DNA from 4 places in the Enterobacter sp. SM3 genome. Region 3 is predicted to be linked to each of the others. Evidence: predicted binding sites of a transcription regulator. Region 3 holds the regulator's gene; each other region holds the start of a gene.
The links. Region 3 encodes PhoB, which activates phosphate uptake and scavenging genes when phosphate is short. Its sites were predicted from a motif close to CTGTCATAAAACTGNCNNAT; they were not measured.
Positions count from the first base shown of each region.

Region 1: the regulator PhoB is predicted to act here: its motif matches at 2,034-2,053, upstream of uvrB (excinuclease ABC subunit UvrB).
Region 2: the regulator PhoB is predicted to act here: its motif matches at 1,180-1,199, upstream of kdgR (DNA-binding transcriptional regulator KdgR).
Region 4: the regulator PhoB is predicted to act here: its motif matches at 3,914-3,933, upstream of GVO84_RS03050 (esterase-like activity of phytase family protein).

Region 1 covers NZ_CP099971.1:1,409,231-1,414,251, reverse strand. The annotation lists gene uvrB (excinuclease ABC subunit UvrB) at 1-1,802, opposite strand, end outside; gene GVO84_RS06555 (ABC transporter ATP-binding protein) at 2,555-3,277, shown strand; gene bioD (dethiobiotin synthase) at 3,240-3,941, opposite strand; gene bioC (malonyl-ACP O-methyltransferase BioC) at 3,934-4,689, opposite strand; gene bioF (8-amino-7-oxononanoate synthase) at 4,673-5,021, opposite strand, start outside.
Region 2 covers NZ_CP099971.1:2,884,838-2,889,858, forward strand. The annotation lists gene GVO84_RS13575 (YobH family protein) at 1-230, shown strand, start outside; gene kdgR (DNA-binding transcriptional regulator KdgR) at 297-1,088, opposite strand; gene GVO84_RS13585 (MFS transporter) at 1,268-2,641, shown strand; gene htpX (protease HtpX) at 2,692-3,573, opposite strand; gene prc (carboxy terminal-processing peptidase) at 3,767-5,021, opposite strand, start outside.
Region 3 covers NZ_CP099971.1:1,034,680-1,039,700, reverse strand. The annotation lists gene brnQ (branched-chain amino acid transporter carrier protein BrnQ) at 1-12, opposite strand, end outside; gene phoR (phosphate regulon sensor histidine kinase PhoR) at 422-1,717, opposite strand; gene phoB (phosphate response regulator transcription factor PhoB) at 1,739-2,428, opposite strand; gene sbcD (exonuclease subunit SbcD) at 2,616-3,821, shown strand; gene sbcC (exonuclease subunit SbcC) at 3,818-5,021, shown strand, end outside.
Region 4 covers NZ_CP099971.1:665,293-670,313, forward strand. The annotation lists gene GVO84_RS03030 (LysE family translocator) at 1-542, opposite strand, end outside; gene GVO84_RS03035 (helix-turn-helix transcriptional regulator) at 590-1,333, opposite strand; gene GVO84_RS03040 (NAD-dependent succinate-semialdehyde dehydrogenase) at 1,485-2,855, shown strand; gene GVO84_RS03045 (YfaZ family outer membrane protein) at 3,023-3,568, opposite strand; gene GVO84_RS03050 (esterase-like activity of phytase family protein) at 3,979-5,021, shown strand, end outside.

The DNA of each region.
Region 1 (5,021 bases), 370 kb from region 3:
TGACCCAGCGCCAGAATATCCACCACCTTCTTGTTCAGTCCCTGCGGCGTGATGCCGTGCTCTTCGTTGTAGCGCTGCTGCTTCTCGCGGCGGCGCTCCGTTTCGCCAATCGCTTTCGCCATCGACGGGGTGATTTTGTCACCGTACAGAATCGCTTTACCGTTGACGTTACGCGCCGCACGGCCAATGGTCTGGATCAGCGAACGCTCGGAACGCAGGAAGCCCTCTTTGTCCGCATCCAGAATCGCCACCAGCGAGACTTCCGGCATATCCAGACCTTCTCGCAGCAGGTTGATCCCCACCAGCACGTCAAACTCGCCCAGACGCAGATCGCGGATAATCTCCATGCGCTCCACGGTATCGATATCCGAGTGCAGATAACGCACCTTCTCGCCGTGCTCTTCGAGATACTCGGTGAGGTCTTCCGCCATGCGCTTGGTGAGCGTGGTCACCAGCACGCGCTCATTGATGGCGGAACGGGCGCGGATCTCCGAGAGCAGATCGTCCACCTGCGTGGCCACCGGACGCACCTCGATAATCGGGTCGAGCAGACCTGTTGGACGCACAACCTGATCGACAACGTCTTCACCGGATTTCTCCAGCTCGTAGTTGCCTGGCGTGGCCGAGACGTAAATGGTTTGCGGCGCGAGCGCCTCAAACTCTTCAAATTTCATCGGGCGGTTATCCAGCGCCGACGGGAGGCGGAAGCCGTACTCCACCAGCGTCTCTTTACGCGCCCGGTCGCCGCGGTACATCCCGCCGATCTGCGGGATCGTGACGTGGGATTCGTCGATCACCAGCAAACCGTCTGCCGGAAGGTAGTCAAACAGCGTCGGCGGCGGCTCGCCCGGCCCGCGCCCGGAGAGGAAGCGCGAGTAGTTTTCAATGCCGGAGCAGTAGCCCAGCTCGTTCATCATCTCAAGGTCGAACTGGGTACGCTGGCTCAGGCGCTGCTCTTCCAGCAGCTTATTGTTCGCCAGCAGCACCTTACGGCGCTCGGCCAGCTCCACTTTGATCTCTTCCATCGCCTGCACGATACGCTCGCGCGGCGTCACGTAGTGCGTTTTCGGGTAGATGGTGAAGCGCTGGATCACCGACTCAATGTGTCCGGTCAGCGGGTCGAAGAGCGACAGCCGTTCAACCTCTTCATCGAACAGCTCGACGCGCAGCGCCATATCGTCCGATTCCGCCGGGAAGATGTCGATCACCTCACCGCGTACGCGGAACGTCCCGCGCTGGAACGCCTGATCGTTACGGGCATACTGCAGCTCCGCCAGACGACGAACGATGGCACGCTGGTCGATGATCATCCCCTGCGTCAGGTGCAGCATCATCTTGAGATAGAGATCCGGATCGCCCAGACCGTAGATCGCGGAAACCGATGCGACAACGACCACGTCGCGACGCTCCAGAAGTGCCTTCGTGGCCGACAGTCGCATCTGCTCGATGTGTTCGTTCACCGAGGCGTCCTTCTCAATGAAGGTGTCAGAGCTCGGCACATAGGCTTCAGGCTGGTAGTAATCGTAGTAGGAGACGAAATACTCCACCGCATTTTCCGGGAAGAACTCTTTCATCTCGCCGTAAAGCTGCGCGGCCAGGGTTTTATTGGGTGCCAGCACCATTGTTGGGCGCTGGAGATCCGCAATCACGTTGGCGATGGTGAACGTTTTACCCGAGCCGGTTACCCCCAGCAGCGTCTGGTGCGCCAGCCCATCTTCCAGCCCCTCTTCCAGACGACGGATCGCCTCAGGCTGATCGCCAGATGGACGGAAAGCAGAATTCAATTTGAACGGTTTACTCATGGGCGACAACCTGATGACGTTATAAGCGGCAGGTGAGTAATTTTACTCGTTGTTGCCAGGAATGCCAGTAAAAAACACTGGATGAAAAACCAGTGGCATGTCAGGATATTTAGCATAGCGCCTTAAGGATTGGTGCGATATCGGCCAAAATTTAGGCTGTGACAATATAAAACACCAGTCAGGTCAGGTTATCCCCAGAACTTTTTCTTTTTTAACATTTGTCAAGCCAGGTAATGATAGTTTTGTGGCAACGGGTGACACTTTCATGACGGGAATTGCTTTTATCTAAGCAGTTAAATAATAAACGATATTTTCTAAAGCCGCGTTTCGCGTCAATTTGGGCGTAAGCCGCGTCTTCTCTCGCTTATCGCGTGTTTTCTAACTCTAATGCACATGGTTATCCACAGGAATAGTGGATAACTGCTTCCAGCCCATACAGCGTGGCGCTCGGCAAATTCCCGGATTTTCCCACGAGACGGCAGTAAAAAATTTTTATAGCTATTTTTTGATGATTAACAGTTGTGTCATTCATAACCAACTGATGAGATCTTGCTCACATTTTCATCATTTCGGGCACTGCACCACAACTCAACAGCGCCAGCACCGTCGATGTGCAATCCCCTTTTTTCTCAGCCCCTCTCCGGTGACTTATTCCTAAAAAAGCCGTTTTTTTAAACACTTTTCGGTTTCTGGCAGGGGTTTTGCAGTCTCAAACTCGAGCCTCACCCACACACATTTTTAAGGAGAGAAAGATGTTGAGTCTGCGTGCTGTGAATCAGTTTTACGGAAGCCAACATACGCTATGGAACGTGAATTTGGATTTTCCGCAAGGGATGTGTACAGGCGTTGTTGGCCTGCCGGGAATGGGGAAAACCACCCTCATGAATTGCATCGCCGGGAGAGTGCCCGTCGAAAGCGGGAGCATCATCTGGCATGAAGCGGGCGCGCCGCCGCGTGATTTGCTTAACCTGCCGCCAGAACAGCGGTCAGGACCGGGGATAGGCTATGTCCCGCAGGACAGGCGGATATTCTCCCAGTTAACGATTGAGGAGAATCTGCATATCGCCATGCGGGCGATGGGGAAACCCAACCCGGAAGCGAAAAGTGACGTTTACGATTTGTTTCCGGCGCTCTACGCATTGCGGCAGACCCGCGCCAACACGCTCTCTCCGGACGACCAGTACCAGCTGGCGCTGGCTAATGCGCTGGTGAACCGCCCGCACCTGCTGATCCTCGATGAGCCCCTGCACGGCGCAGGACACAGCTTCGCCCAGAAGCTGGGGCAGCTGCTGGTGCGCTTAAACCGGGAGTTAGGTATGACGGTGCTGTTAGCGGAGCAGCAGCTGTCGTTCATCCGCCGGGTTGCGGACCGTTTCTGTATGCTCTATCGCGGGCGTAACGTGGCGCAGGGCCACGTTAACGAACTGGATGACGAGCTTATCGCGCATTGGATGTCGCGGGAAGCAAGACGCTGAGATCGAGATAACGCCCGGTTTCGGCATTTTCCGCGCCGTCAGCAAGCCAGGGAATTTCTCCGAGGCACGGGGCGGGAAGGACGCGCCTGAGCGTCGCCAGATACTCCTGGTGTCGTTTACCCGGCGCAACCACGTCGTTGGCTATCCAGCCCGCCAGCGTCAGCCCGGCCTGCTGTACGGCCTGTGCGGTCAACATGGCGTGATTGATGCAGCCCAGTTTGACGCCGACGACCAGAATGACCGGAAGCTGCTCGGCCTGCACCCAGTCAGCAAACGTCTGCGTGTCCGAAAGCGGCGTAAACCAGCCCCCTGCACCTTCCACCAGCACCCAGTCGGCCTGGCCTTCCAGCGTCCGTAACCCGGCAGACAGCACGGCGAAATCAATCGGACGACCTTCGTCAGCGCTGATGATGTGCGGCGAGGTCGGCTCGGCAAAGGTGTACGGATTCACCGCTGAATAGGCAAGTTCAAGGGTGCTGTTACGCTGGAGCGCCAGCGCGTCGGTGTTGCGTAACCCTTCCACCGTCATCTCGCTGCCGGAAGCAACCGGCTTATACCCGGCGGTGTTTTTTCCGATCAGTCGTGCCGCCTGCAGCAGCGCCGAGCTGGCCACCGTTTTGCCCACTTCCGTATCCGTTCCGGTGACAAAATAACGTTCACTCACGTTCGATAATCCCATGAAAAAGTTGATAAGAGAGCGGGAAATGTCCCCGCTGCTGCGGCCAGGCCAGCTCCAGACGCTGCAGCTGGCCCCGGGTCAGCGGTTTTTTCTCCCGTCCGGCATGCAGGTGCGTGGCCCCGATGCCCTTCAGCGAGCGCATCGCGCTGAACGCATCGCTAAAATTGAGGGTGATGGTCTGCACCGTGCTGCGATAGCGCCAGCCTGCCAGCGCCTGCGTCACCTGGTCATGCGATAAAAAGCGGTTAGCGTGCGGCTGCTCATCCACCGCTTTCCACGCCTGATTCAGCTCCGGCAGCGAACTTTCCAGCAGGGTGGTAAAGGCCACCTTCCCGCCCGGTCGCGCCACGCGATAGAGCTCGCGCAGGGCCTGCGGCAGGCTGCTGCACCACTGTACCGCCAGATGACTCCAGACCAGATCGAACTGCGCATCCGCCAGCGGGATCGCCTCGATATCGGCCAGCAGATAGCGATCCGCTGCCTGCCGCTGACGCGCCTCGTCGAGCATCTGCTCTGAGAGGTCGATAGCCGTGACCTGGCTTCCCGTCCCGCGCCAGTAGCGGCTGTTGCTGCCGGGACCACAGCCCGCGTCCAGCACCTGCGGAAAGCGGTTGTCGCCAAGCGCGGCCAGAAGCCCCTGCGCGCTCTGACGCTGCAGTTCATCGTGCTGCGAATAGCTCTGCGCGGCCCGGCCAAATGCCGCCGCAACGGCCTGCTTATTCACCGGCATCATGGAGCGCCTCCAGCAGCGTCTGGATATCCCGTGCTTCATGCGCCGCCGTCAGGGTTAAGCGCAGTCGCGCGGTACCCGGCGGGACCGTTGGCGGGCGGATGGCGGTCACCCACATGCCCCGCTCGCGCAGCGCCTGTGCCAGCGCCAGCGCGCGGCCGTTTTCGCCGACAATCACCGGCTGGATGGCGCTCTGCGAATCGGGGCTGTGGAAGGGCAGCGCAGCTAGCCCCTGGCGGAAGCGAGAGATATGCTCCGCCAGCCGCTGGCGACGTTCATCCCCATCTGCGCTGCGGATCACCGCCAGCGACGCAGACAGCGCCACGGCCTGCGCC
Region 2 (5,021 bases), 1.9 Mb from region 3:
TCATTCGAACAATTGTTGCACTGGCCATTGTCTGGATTGGCCTTCTGCTAACGGGTTATGGCGTGCTTGTGGGAAGCACCGAGAACGCAGCCGGGTTAGGAATTCAGTGTAAATATTTAACGGCACAGGGCGTGAGCACTGCGCAATATCTGCATACTGAAAGCGGGATCGTGGGCTTAACCCACTGTCCGGTCCTGCGTAAGACATCCGTCGTGATTGATAATGGTTAATCAGCCGGGTAAATGACCGACAAAAAACGCCGCATCTGTTGCGGCGTTTTTTTATGGGAACAGAGATTAGAACGGGTAGTCGTGATACCCCATCTGTTCAGAAATCTTACGTGCGGCAGTGTGCAGAATAGCCACATACTCATGCAGACGCTCTTCGGAGAAGCGTAAAGTTGGGAAGGAGATACTTAAGCCCGCGATCACCACGCCAAAACGGTCAAACACCGGAACGCCGATGCAGCGCAGCCCTTCTTCCTGCTCTTCGTTATCTTCGCCATACCCCTGCTCGCGTACGCGATCGAGCACCGTTAACAGCGCGTCCGTGCTGGTAATGGTTCGTGAGGTACTTTGCTTGTATTCCACGCCTTCGAGGATCTGCTTCACTTCCTCACGATCGCGCCACGCCAGCAGAACCTTACCAATGGCGGTACTGTAGAGCGGGTTGCGACGACCAATGCGCGAATACATGCGCAGATTGTACATGGAGTCGATTTTATGGATGTAAACAATGCTGTCTTCATCCAGCGCGCCGAGATGGATGGTCTCTTTGGTCAGGCGAGAGATTTCACGCATCTGAATATCGGCGCTGCGGATCAGGTCAACATTTTGTAGCGCACGGGCACCCAGCTCAAACAGCTTCAGCGTCAGAGAGTATTTTTCAGATTCGCCTTCCTGGGCAACGTAGCCCAGCGACTTCATGGTTTGCAAAAAGCGATAAACGGTGCTTTTTGACATCATCACGCGCTGCGACAACTCTGTAATACCTATTTCACGCTCTTCTCCCAGCGCCTGTAAGATGCCAAACACCTTCAGCACGGAAGAAACAGAATCTGGCTGTTTATCCAAATCCGCAATAGCCATTTACCACCTCATAGAGAGTGTTTTATAAAAATCAGAACCGGTTTTTATTATAAGTTCCCGTCATGTCACCTGCAATCAATCCGCGTTTACTTCGTTACAAATCTGCGACATATCGCGGCTGTAACAATGCTAAAATAGTTACCCTGAGAATAATTTCACGCTGAGCTTTTTTAATCCTAATGGAAAAGACCCTTTCCGATGGCCTGCCTTTACCCCAGCGGTATGGCGCTATAGCAACCATCATTATCGGTATCTCAATGGCCGTCCTTGACGGCGCAATCGCGAACGTCGCCCTGCCAACCATCGCCAGCGACCTGCACGCCTCTCCCGCCAGTTCGATATGGATTGTTAACGCCTATCAGATTGCGATTGTGGTTTCCCTGCTCTCGTTCTCTTTCCTGGGCGATATGTTCGGTTACCGTCGGGTGTATCAGTGCGGTCTGGTGGTTTTCACCTTCACGTCCTTGCTATGCGCCCTTTCAGATTCACTGCATACCCTGACGCTTGCCCGCATTGCGCAGGGGTTTGGCGGCGCGGCACTGATGAGCGTAAACACGGCGTTGATCCGCTTAATTTATCCGCAGCGTCATCTGGGGCGCGGCATGGGGATAAACTCGTTTATTGTCGCCGTCTCTTCCGCCGCCGGACCAACCATTGCGGCGGCGATCCTTTCCATTGCGTCATGGCAATGGCTGTTCGCCATTAACGTGCCGCTGGGTATCGTCGCCATATTCTTCGCCCTGCGCTTTCTTCCCGCTAACGGCCCTAAAAGCACCATGCCGCGCTTCGACGTGGCGAGTGCGGTGATGAATGCCCTGACCTTTGGCCTGCTGATTACGGCGCTGAGCGGCTTTGCGCAGGGACAGTCTCTGATGCTTACCGGCGCGGAGCTCGTCGCCCTGCTGGCGATCGGTTTCTTCTTTGTTCGCCGCCAGCTCACACTCCCTGTGCCTTTACTGCCGGTCGATCTGCTGCGTATTCCCCTCTTTTCCCTCTCCATTTGCACGTCAGTCTGCTCGTTCTGCGCCCAGATGCTGGCCTTGGTTTCTCTGCCCTTCTTTCTGCAGAGCGTGCTGGGACGTTCAGAAGTGGAGACCGGCCTGCTGTTAACTCCCTGGCCGCTGGCGACAATGGTGATGGCGCCGCTGGCAGGTTACCTGATTGAACGCGTCCATGCCGGTTTATTGGGAGCACTGGGGCTGGCGGTGATGGCGACAGGCCTTTTCGCGCTGGCTCTGCTACCGTCATCGCCAACCGATCTGGACATCATCTGGCGCATGATCCTGTGCGGCGCAGGGTTTGGCCTGTTCCAGTCGCCTAACAATCACACCATTATCACCTCCGCGCCGCGCCATCGCAGCGGAGGTGCAAGCGGCATGCTGGGGACCGCGCGCCTTCTGGGGCAAAGCAGCGGTGCGGCGCTGGTCGCCCTGATGTTTAACCTCGCCGGACAAAACGGCAACCATGTTGCGCTTCTCACCGCAGGTGCCCTTGCCTCTCTCGCGGCGATCGTCAGCGGCCTTCGCGTGACCCAGCCCAGGGTTCAGGCATAAAAAAAGCCGGGCGGAGAGTTCTCCTGCCCGGCTTATTAGGGTTCTTAGCGTTACTTCAGGTATTCCCCACTGCGCAGCGCTTCGATACGTTTATCCAGCGGCGGATGAGACATAAACAGCTCGCTCAGCGATTTGGACTTACCGTTAATGCAGAAGGCCATCATGCTGTTCGCTTCCTGCGGCTCGTAGCTGGTTTTCAGACGCTGCAGCGCAGCAATCATCTTCTCACGACCAACCAGTTTCGCCGAGCCAGCATCCGCATGGAATTCACGGTGGCGGGAGAACCACATGGTGATGATGCTGGCCAGAATACCGAATACCAGTTCCAGAACCATCGAAACGGCGAAGTAGATCAGCGGGTTGCCGTTGCTCTCTTCACCTTCGTCGCGGTTGCCGCCCATAAAGCCTGCCGCAATCTGCGCCAGAATACGGGAGATGAAGATCACGAAGGTGTTCACCACGCCCTGAATCAGGGTCATGGTCACCATGTCACCGTTGGCGATATGGCTGATTTCGTGGGCAATAACCGCTTCGGCTTCATCACGGCTCATGTTCTGCAGCAATCCGGTGCTGACGGCAACCAGTGACGCATCGCGACGGGCGCCCGTGGCGAAAGCGTTGATGTCCGGGGCATGATAAATCGCCACCTGCGGCATGGCGATCCCGGCCTGACGGGATTGCTGAGCCACCGTATTCATCAGCCACTGTTCCATATCGTTACGCGGCTGTTCAATAACCTCACCACCCACCGATTTCAGTGCCATCCACTTCGACATCAGCAGGGAGATGAACGAGCCACCAAAACCAAACAGCAGCGCCATAATCAACAGACCCTGAACGCTGCTCGACTGAATTCCTGTCAGGCTTAGCACGAGCCCGAAAACCACCATGACCGCCAGGTTGGTGAGCAGGAAGAGCGCGATTCGCATCATAATTTTCTTTTTACCTCAGTTTAACAAAACGCACTATGCGATAACCCACATCGTATGGGTATTGCGGCTATTTTCAAGCATCCGGCGGGCGTAAGTCACCAGAAAGACACAACTTTACACAATTGGAAATCTGGCTGACGGAAGGATGAAGAACAAAAAGAAACAGGCACAATTTCTTGTGCCTGTTGGGAGATTATTTTGCCGGAGCAGGCTGTACGGCAGGTTTCTCTTTTTCCTGATTCGCCAGGTCGAGAGCGATATGCACTGTCTCGTCCAGATACGGATCCGGCTCCTGGTAATCTTTTGGCAGATCGTCCAGTTTTTTGAGCAGAGGCTTACCTTCACGCTTGAAGCGATCGTTGATACGCGCCAGGCGGGTTGCATCGTCTTCGTTGTTCTCTTTCTCACGCTGTGCGTAGTTCAGAGAAACGATATTCCGCTTATCTTTCAGGGCATTGAACCGTGCAATGTCCTTCATGATGTACTGGAACTCCGGATCTTTCGCGATGCGGTCGTTATGCGCTTTCAGCAGTTCAGGGCCAAATTGCGTCATATCACCCGCTTTCACGTAGGTCGCAGCATTGATGCTGTCCCACGGCAACGCGTTATCTTCAAACTTCTCGCCGGTTTCCGTCTCTTCCGTGCCTGTCGGCATCATGATGTCCGGCGTTACGCCCTTACGCTGTGTACTGCCGCCGTTCACGCGGTAGAATTTCTGAATGGTGTACTGAACCGAGCCCAGTGCAGGCCATTCCGGACGCAGCATTTGATCGTAAATACGATTCAGAGAGCGATACTGCTGAACGGTGCCTTTCCCGAAGGTTGGCTCACCGACGATCAGCGCGCGGCCATAGTCCTGCATTGCAGCGGCAAAGATCTCAGACGCGGAAGCACTGAAGCGGTCAACGAGGACCACCAGCGGGCCTTTGTAGTAGACCACACCGTCGTTGTCGGCATCTTCACGCACTTTACCGTTGTTATCGCGCACCTGAACCACAGGACCCGATGGAATGAACAGACCAGAGAGTGAAACCGCTTCCGTCAGCGCACCGCCGCCGTTACTGCGCAGGTCGATGATAATGCTGCTGACGTTCTGCTTTTCAAGCTTCTGCAGCTGAACTTTCACATCGTCAGTCAGCCCTACGTAGAAGCCAGGAATATCCAGAACACCAACCTTCTCTTTACCCACGGTTTTCACCGACATTTTCACCGCGCGGTCTTCAAGACGGATACGCTCGCGGGTCAGAGTAACGATACGGGTTTTGGTGCCTTTTCCTGCCGGGAGAACTTCCAGACGAACCTTGCTGCCTTTCGGACCTTTGATCAGCGCAACCACGTCATCAAGGCGCCAGCCGATCACGTCGACCATGTTCTGGCCGGTTTGTCCTACACCCACAATACGATCGCCTACGCTAATCGCTTTGCTTTTGGATGCCGGGCCACCCGCG
Region 3 (5,021 bases):
GTGATGGGTCATAAAACCTTACTGCCTGTGGATGTGGTGTTGAAAACATTGAGATTTTCGATTTCCCTGACGGGACGATACAGCCGAAAATTTGCTCAATTTCAGCGGGAAATGCTCCCGTCCTGGCGTGGAGAAGAATAGTTTTTCGATTTACCACGCAAATACAGTCGGTCTGACAGTATCTGGGGCGCAATTTAAACGCTTATAACGTTTAAAGGCAAGGTGGGATCGCAAAACCAGAACAATATGCCATCATAAAAATACACGTTAGAATAATACGCTATTTATAAGAAAAACCCATGGCTAATCATGCGAACAAAAAACAGTCAGCCGTATATAATTCATCCGCGTTTCGCTTGACTGCAAAGCAAACGGGCCAGCAGACGCTGACCCGTGGAAAGGTAAAATGACACACCTGCCGTCAGGCGATCTTTTTGGCAATTAATCGTTCCGGGATCACGAAGCTGAAACGGGTTCCTTTACCCAGCGTACTCTGAATATCGAGACGGCTTTCATGGTGATTCACCGCGTGTTTAACAATCGCCAGCCCCAGGCCGCTTCCGCCTGTCTGCCGGGATCGCGCTTTATCCACACGGTAAAAGCGCTCGGTCAGGCGAGGAATATGCTCAGGCGCGATCCCCGGCCCGTCGTCTTCCACGCTAAACTCCGCCCCCGTTGGGGCATGGTGCCAACGCACCACGATATTCGTCCCCTCCGGCGTATGATTCACCGCGTTATACACCAGGTTGGAAATGGCGCTACGCAGTTCATCTTCGCTGCCCAGCACCTTCAGCGTATTGTCGACCTCAAAGGTCAGGTGATGCTTTTTGTGGCTTAACGTCTGCGCTTCACGCTCAACGACCCGCAGCATCATCGGGACATCAATGGTCTCATTTAGCGCAAGCGTTGGCGCCGCTTCAATCTTCGATAGCGTCAGCAGCTGCTTCACCAGCCCTTCCATCCGGTGCGTTTGCTCGCGCATGGTGTGCAGCGCTTTTTCACGCGGCGCGCCTTCAAGCGTTTGCTCCTGCATCATCTCCAGGTAGCCCTGAAGCACGGTCAACGGGGTACGCAGTTCGTGACTGACGTTGGCGAAGAAGTTGCGACGCGCCCCTTCCAGCTGGTGCATCTGGGTGACATCGCGCGCCACCATCAGCCACTGCTTATCGCTGTAGGGCATCACGCGGATTTCCAGATGGCGACCGTTATTGAGCTTCAGATTATGCGGGCGGGTAAAATCACGCGTTTTCAGATACTGCGTGAACTCGGGATAGCGCAGAAGGTTGAGGATATTCTGACCATTATCGTCGGGCCAGCGCAGGCCCAGCAGCTGTTGCGCAAGGCCGTTACACCAGAAGATTGTCCCTTCTTCGGTCGTTAGAATAACGGCATCCGGCAGCGACTCTGCACCGCTGCGAAAACGCTTAATCAGGCTTCCCAGCTCGCGGCGACGCTTTTTATTACGCATCTGCATCTGATGCAGACCGTACAGCAGCGGCTCCCAGCTGCCGCTTCCCGGCGGCGGCGTCATACTTCGGTCAACCCACAGCCACCACGAGAGGCGCAGCAGGTTCCAGAAATGCCAGATCAGCAGCCCGGTGACCGACGCCAGCAGAAACCACGGCAGGTGTCCAAGAAAGGCCCCCAGTAGGAAGGCCGGAATACAGCATAAGATCAGTTCAAAGACGAGCCTTTTCCATGACAGACGTTCCAGCACGCGTCACACTCCTGTCATTGTTCAGAAACGGGTAGAAAAACGATAACCCGTGCCGCGGACCGTCTGCACCATGCGATCGTGGCCGCTCAGTTCCAGCGCTTTTCGCAGGCGGCGAATATGTACGTCAACCGTCCGGTCTTCGACATACACGTTAGTTCCCCAGACGTTATTCAGCAACTGCTCGCGGCTGTACACGCGTTCCGGGTGGGTCATAAAGAAGTGCAGGAGTTTAAATTCGGTAGGCCCCATGTCGAGGGGATTTTCACCGGTCATCACGCGGTGTGAGGTGGGGTCAAGGCTCAGCCCCTGCATCTCAATTACCTCTTCCACCGCCATCGGCGAAATACGGCGCATCACGGCTTTAATGCGGGCAACCAGCTCTTTTGGGGAGAACGGTTTAGTAATGTAATCGTCCGCGCCGGTCTCCAGACCGCGAACGCGATCCTCTTCTTCTCCGCGCGCCGTGAGCATCACAACCGGGATGTCGCGGGTCAGCGCCTCGCGCTTCAGGTGTTTGATAAACTGCAGTCCGGAGCCGCCGGGCAACATCCAGTCCAGCAGAATCAGATCGGGCCAGGGTTCATTCAGCTGGTTCACTGCGCTGTCATAATCTTCCGCTTCAACCGGCTGGAAGCCGTTTTGCTCGAGCACGAAGCACACCATTTCACGAATTGGAGCTTCATCTTCTACGACCAGAATACGTCTCGCCATACTTTGCCCTGTCTTATCTTATTTAAGTTACAAGTTTGTAATTCGGCGCCATTATGCGTCAGATTTATGACAGATTTATGAAAAACAGTACCACGATAACGGGCAAACCGTTGTTTTATTACAGCGGTTATTTTCCCGTCTCTGAACGTTTATAATCCTGCTTTCTCTTTTTTGCCACGGATCAGCTATGCGCATACTTCACACCTCGGACTGGCATCTGGGTCAAAATTTTTACAGCAAAAGCCGTGCGGCTGAACATGAAGCCTTCCTGAACTGGCTGCTGGAAACGGCCCGAACGCAAGAGGTGGACGCGATTATTGTGGCGGGTGACATCTTTGATACCGGCTCGCCCCCCAGCTATGCGCGTGAACTGTATAACCGCTTCGTGGTGAATCTGCAGCAAACCGGCTGTCATCTGGTGATTGTCGCCGGCAACCATGATTCCGTCGCGACGCTGAATGAATCCCGCGACATCCTGGCATTTCTCAATACTACCGTCGTCGCCAGCGCCGGGCACGCCCCGCAGATCCTGAAAAAACGCGACGGCACGCCGGGGGCGGTGCTGTGCCCCATTCCGTTTTTGCGTCCGCGCGATATTGTGCAAAGCCGGGCGGGACTTTCCGGCGGCGAAAAGCAACAGCATCTGTTACAGGCCATCACCGACTATTATCACCAGCAGCACGCCGATGCCTGCGCCCTGCGCGGCGACCAGCCGATTCCGGTGATTGCGACCGGACATCTCACCACCGTCGGGGCCAGTAAAAGTGACGCCGTACGTGACATCTATATCGGTACGCTGGACGCCTTTCCGGCGCAAAACTTCCCTCCAGCCGACTACATCGCGCTCGGGCACATACACCGGGCGCAGATCGTCGGCGGCAGCGAGCATATCCGCTACTGCGGCTCGCCTCTTTCGCTCAGCTTTGACGAGACGGGCAAAGCCAAGTCCGTCCATCTGGTGAGTTTCTCCGGGGGCAAACTCCGCGCCGTTGAGACGCTGGAGGTGCCCGTCACCCAGCCGCTGGCGGTGCTAAAGGGCGATCTCGACGCCATTACCGCCCGGCTTGAACAGTGGCGCGGCGCGGCGCTTAACCCGCCCGTCTGGCTGGATATCGAAATCACCACCGATGACTACCTGCACGATATGCAGCGCAAAATTCAGGCGCTGACGGAAGATTTGCCCGTCGAAGTCTTACTGGTACGCCGCAGCCGCGAGCAGCGCGAGAAAATTCTGTTAAGCGCTCAACGCGAAACGCTCAGTGAACTACGGGTTGAAGAGGTGTTTGAACGCAGGCTCTCGCAGGAGGAAATTGACGACGCGACGCGCGCAAGACTCAGCGAACTGTTCAGCCATACCCTGCATGCGCTCAATGATGAGGAAGAAAACGCATGAAAATTTTGAGCCTGCGCCTGAAAAACCTTAACTCCCTCAAGGGCGAGTGGAAAATTGACTTTACCGCGGAGCCGTTTGCCAGCAACGGTCTGTTTGCCATCACCGGCGCGACCGGGGCAGGTAAAACCACCCTGCTCGACGCCATCTGTCTGGCGCTTTATCACGAAACGCCGCGACTGCAGAAGGTCTCCCAGGCGCAAAACGACCTGATGACGCGCGACACCGCCGAGTGCCTGGCGGAAGTGGAGTTCGAGGTAAAAGGCACCGCCTATCGCGCCTTCTGGAGCCAGAACCGCGCGCGCAACCAGCCGGACGGGAACCTGCAGGCGCCGCGCGTGGAGCTGGCGCGCTGCGAAGATGGCAAAATCCTGGCCGACAAAGTGACGGATAAACTGGAGCAAACCGCCGCGCTCACCGGGCTGGACTATGGCCGCTTTACCCGCTCCATGCTGCTCTCACAGGGGCAGTTTGCCGCCTTCCTTAATGCCAAACCGAGCGATCGCGCCGAGCTGCTGGAAGAGCTGACCGGCACCGAGATCTACGGCCAGATTTCCGCCATGGTGTTTGAAAAACACAAAGCCGCCCGCAGCGTGCTTGAAAAGTGCGAGGCGCAGGCGGCGGGCGTGGTGCTGTTGAGCGAAGAGCAACAGCAGCAGTTACAGCAAAGTTTGCAGGCACTTACTGACGAAGAGAAAACCCTGCTGGTTCAGCAGCAAAGCCAGCAGAAAGAATTTCAGTGGCTTACGCGCCATGATGAGCTCCTACTCGAGCAACAGCGCGTCACCGGGATGCAGCAGCAGGCGCAACAGGCGCTGACAAACGCTGCACCGGAGCTGGCAAAGCTCCAGCTTGCTCTGCCCGCCGCCCAGCTTCGACCGCTTTGGGCGTACCTGCAGGAGCAGACCGCGCGTCTGACGCAAACCCAACAGCGAATTATCGAAGTAAATGCTCGCTTACAAGCCAAAACCGCACTGCGCGCGCGGATCCGTCATACCGCCCAGCGGAATCATGAGCAGCTTCAGACCGAACTGACGGCGCTGGCGCAGTGGCTGGCGGAGCACGAGCGCTATCGCCTGCTGGGGCAGGAGATTGCCGGCTGGCGTGCCCAGTTCTCGCAGCTTAACCGCGATAAAACACAGTTAGCCTCGCTTGCTGCGCGGATGCGTGAATTACGCAACAGGCTGGCTGAGATGCCGGAAA
Region 4 (5,021 bases), 370 kb from region 3:
AGCTTGCGTTGAACCGCCCTCAACCCCATCAGCGATACCAGCGCCAGATCCCACGCAAGCACCACCATCACCATCCAGACGCCGCAGGTCGCCTGCTGAAGCAGCGTCACGTCCGGCCCCAGCAGCGCCGTCATCAGCGCCAGATAGAACAGCGCATTCTTCGGGTTTAACAGCGCCGAACCGAGCCCCAGCAGGATCTGCTTACGCAGCGAGGGAAAGCGCTGATGGGTTTCATTCAGTGCCAGCGCCTGAGGTCGGCTGCGCACCAGATGCGAGCCGATCCACAGCAGATACAGCGCCCCGCAAAGCTCGATAAGCGTAAACAGCCACGTAAACTGGCGCAGCGCGCTCCAGCCGATAATCACCAGAACAATATAGAGCCCGTTACCCGCGGCGATGCCGAGGCACAGCCCGGCGCTGCCGCGCAGCCGATAGCGCGCGGCGTAGCCCACCAGCAGGAAGAAATCCGGGCCCGGGCTTAGCAGGGCAACAAAGTGCGCCAGCGCCAGGGCGAGAAAAGCGGAAGGGAAGAACAGTTCCATAGCGACCTCGGTTAACAATCCGAGGCCAGAGTACGGCGCTGCAGAACCTATTTATTGTCTGATATTGATCGGCCCGTGGCGTACTGGCGCGGCGTGGCGGCGGTATAGCTGACGAAGGTCTTATGAAAATGGCTCTGGTCGGCAAAGCCGCTCTGGTAGCCGACGTCGGCAATATCATCCCCGGCGCGCAGCCGCGCCTTGGCGTACTCCACGCGGGAGATGTTGAGGAAGCTGCCCGGCGTCAGGCCGGTGTCCTGCCTGAAGGTGCGAATCAGCGTCTCCTTGCGCAGCGAGAAGCGTTGGGCAAGCTCGTCGAGGGAAGGCGGGCAGGTGAGATCGGAAAGAAACGCCTCCTGAACCTTCTGGCTGGTTGGGCGAAGCGCGTCAGCGCTATCCGCAGCGCGGGGAAGGGCAGAAAGCAGTGTCTCCAGTGATGCCTGAGACAGGGTCTCGACAACGTCCAGGTAGTGGGCAAACAGGTCAGGGTTACGAATCACCTGTAGCGCCAGAGGACGCTCGGTGTCGATATAGAGCATATGGTAGCTGCGCGGATTCCCGGCGACGGGGTTGCAGCTGTGCGGCGCACAGGCCGGGATCACGATGAGGTCTCCGGGGTTAAGGATGTACTCTCTGTCATGACACACGCAGCAGGTCTGGCCCTCCACAATCGCGCCGATGGAGAGCTGAGGGTGACTATGGCGTTTGTACGCCTGCGTGCTCTGCCAGGTGCTGCGTAGCTCAAGGCCTGAGGCGCGGTGAAAAGTCTGGCGGACGTGTCGGGTATTGGTCATGGGCGCTCCTTCTGAATGTTTTTTATACCATGTCAGCGAACCGTCTGGCAGCGCTTCATTAAGAACCTTCCGGATATACCCAACTTTACGTCCATAGCCAGTCATGTTGACTACCCTTAATACCCTAAGCGGTAAAACAAGGAGATTCGACATGGCTTATCAGACAGTAAATCCTGCCACTAACCAGCTCATCAAAGAATACCCCTCGCATACCGACGTGGATATCGAAGCGGCGCTCAAGGCGGCCGATGCGCTTTATCATTCGGACTGGGCGAAAGGCGACATCAGCCAGCGCCTGCCCGTGCTGCATAAGCTCGCCGATCTGATCGACGAGCGCGCGGAGGATCTGGCGAAAATCGCCAGCCAGGAGATGGGTAAGCTCATCGAACAGAGCCGCGGCGAGGTAAAGCTGTGCGCGCAGATCGCCCGCTATTACGCCGATAACGCGAAGCGGTTCCTGGCCCCGGTGAAGTATCCGTCTGAGCTCGGGGAAGCGTGGGTGGAGCATCACCCCATCGGCGTCCTGATGGCCGTTGAGCCGTGGAACTTCCCGTACTACCAGTTGATGCGCGTTCTGGCGCCAAACCTGGCGGCGGGGAACCCGGTGATCGCCAAGCATGCCAGCATCGTGCCGCACTGCGCCGAGACCTTTGCGCATCTGGTGCGCGAAGCGGGTGCGCCGGAAGGGGCGTGGACCAACCTGTTTATCTCGTCCGAGCAGGTGGCAAAAATTATCGCTGACGATCGCGTACAGGGTGCCGCATTAACCGGCTCCGAAAAGGCGGGCAGCGTGGTGGCCGCGCAGGCGGCGAAGCACATCAAGAAATCCACGCTGGAGCTGGGCGGTAACGACGTGTTCGTGGTGCTGGACGATGCAGACCTTGAGAAGGCTGTGAAAATTGGCGTGAATGCGCGACTCAACAACGCCGGGCAGGTCTGCACCGCGGCGAAGCGCTTTATTCTGCACGAGAAGATTGCTGATAAGTTCCTGAGCAAATTCACCGAGGCGTTTAAGCAGGTGAAGATTGGCGATCCGCTGGACGAAAGCACCACGCTGGGGCCGCTGTCGTCTAAAGATGCGCTCGAAACGCTGACCAAACAGGTTAACGAGGCGGTGAAAAACGGTGCGACGCTGCACTACGGCGGCAAACCGGTACAGCGCGACGGGAGTTTCTTCGAACCGACGATCCTGACGAATATCTCCCGCGACAACCCGGCGTATTTCGAGGAGTTCTTCGGCCCTGTAGCGCAGATTTACGTGGTGAAAAGTGACGACGAGGCGGTCGCGCTGGCGAACGACTCCCACTACGGCCTGGGCGGGGCGGTATTTAGTCAGAATATCGAGCGCGCGAAGAAAATGGCGTCACGGATTGAGACCGGGATGGTGTACATCAACTGGCTCACCGATACCGCGCCAGAGCTGCCGTTTGGCGGCGTGAAGCGCTCCGGCTACGGGCGCGAGCTGTCGGACCTGGGGATCAAAGAGTTTGTGAACCAGAAGCTGGTGGTGGTGCGTAAGTAAGAGATAATAAAAAACCTGCCAACCGGCAGGTTTTCCATGAATAGTGTCATCGCCTTTCTTGCCGGGTGGCGCTACGCTTACCCGACCTACAATCTGCAACAGCATCAATAGATTGCACAGTTTTTGTAGGCCCGTGCAAGCGTAGCGCCGTCGGGCGCAATACAGGCTTAGAAGCTAACGCCGCCGCCCACGTACGCACCGTCAATCAGGGTGTGGTTTGGACGACCATCTTTGCCGTCGACGCTTACGTGGCGGTAGCCCACTTTCAGCGTAACCGGTTTGATTGGGGTCCAGCTTACGCCGCCGTTAGCTTCAACGTAGTTTTTCACGCTGTTGTTCAGTCCGTCTGGTGCAACGTATCCTTCACCAAATACGTTAATGCTGTCAGTCAGGGCAACATTCACGCCGCCACCGATTGGGAACGCTACGCCGTTATCGCCTTTTTTCGGGCCGATGTAGATGGCTTTCGCGCCTGCATTCAGCATCACCGGGCCCACTTCCAGGTTGTAGCCTGCGCCCACGCCGCCGGTCTGGGTGCCATCATCGGTATTTTTGAGCCAGTTACCTTCGGTATACAGGCCGGATGAGGATTTACCCATTTCCACATTCAGGTTGGTGAAGTTTTTACCCTGCTCGATGCTGCCGCCCATGGCCAAAGCGGAGCCCGATACCGCGGTCAAAGCAGAAAGGATAAGAATGTTAAGCTTTTTCATGAGTATTTCCTCGTCTTCAAATTAATCTGAGGACACCTTAACAAGCGATGTTTATGACTGCAAATGTGATGTAAATCGCGCTTTTATACTGATATTGTTAAATTTTTTATTGCGATTGTTGCGGTGATGTTTTATTGCCGGGGTGTCAACGGGTGATGTTTTAGCGTTTAGGAACCGTTTAGTTTTTTGACTAAACATAAACTGAACGAGGCGGGGATAGTGGTTTGAGATGAATTAATTGGGTTTCTAATAATTTCCGAAAGTGTTTCAGCTGTCACACTAAACAACAAAGCCTTACATTTCGAGTGATGAATATACGTTCAATCGCGCAGGTCGGTTTCCTTTTCATGTCATTTTTCTGACACGTTTATTCTTTACGTTGTTGGCTTCACTAACTGGATGCTAACAATATGAAAAGAAAAATTATTCCTGTGCTAATCGGTTGTGCGCTCTCTTTCTCTGGCCTGGCGGCGCAGCCTACTGCTGAGCGCTATGTCGTCAGCTTCCCTGAAGGCTCCCACGTGAGCTACAGCGGCGCGTTTGCCAGTGCGTTTCCGAACGGACTCCCGGTGGGAATCGGTTCTGGCCTGCTGTTTACGGGCAAGCAGGGCGATGCCCTGACCTTTGCGACCGTAACCGATCGCGGTCCAAACGCCGATGCGCCAAAAATGGGTAAAAACGAAGCCAAAATATTTGTCACGCCAGATTTCGCCCCCCTGCTGATGACCATCCGCGTTCAGAACGGCAAAGCGGAGGCTGTCGATGCCCGGCCGCTGCATGATGATAAAGGCGAGATCAACGGTCTGCCGCTGCAAAGCGGCGTGATTGGCTCCACCAATGAAGTGGCGTTCAGCGACACGCTAAAAATTCTGAAGGGTGACAACCGTGGCCTGGACACGGAAGGCATCACGCCGGACGGGAAAGGTGGCTTCTGGCTGTGCGACGAGTATGGCCCGTTCCTGATTAACGTCGACGGCAAAGGGAAGATCCTGGCGATCCACGGGCCGCAGGCGGCGGAAGGGGAGAAGTCCATCGCGGACGGTCTGCCAAACATTATCAAATGGCGCCAGGCGAATCGGGGCTTTGAAGGCCTGACCCGGATGCCGGACGGGCGGATTATCGCCGCCGTACAAAGCACGCTGGATATTGACGGTAAGAGCAAAAAACAGGCGCTGTTTACGCGTCTGGTGAGCTTCGACCCGGCGACCGGGAAAACCGCGATGTACGGTTACCCAATCGACAGCGCGGCCTACGGTAAAAACAGCGACGCCAAAATCGGCGACATTGTGGCGCTCGATGACCAGCACATCCTGCTGATTGAGCAGGGAAGCGATAAAAACGACGGCATGCGTAACCTGATTTACAAGGTGGATCTCAGCAAGGCGAGCGACCTTTCCGCCTTTGACAAGCCGGGCGAGTACCCGGAGTTTGATGATGAGAAAACCCTGGCGCA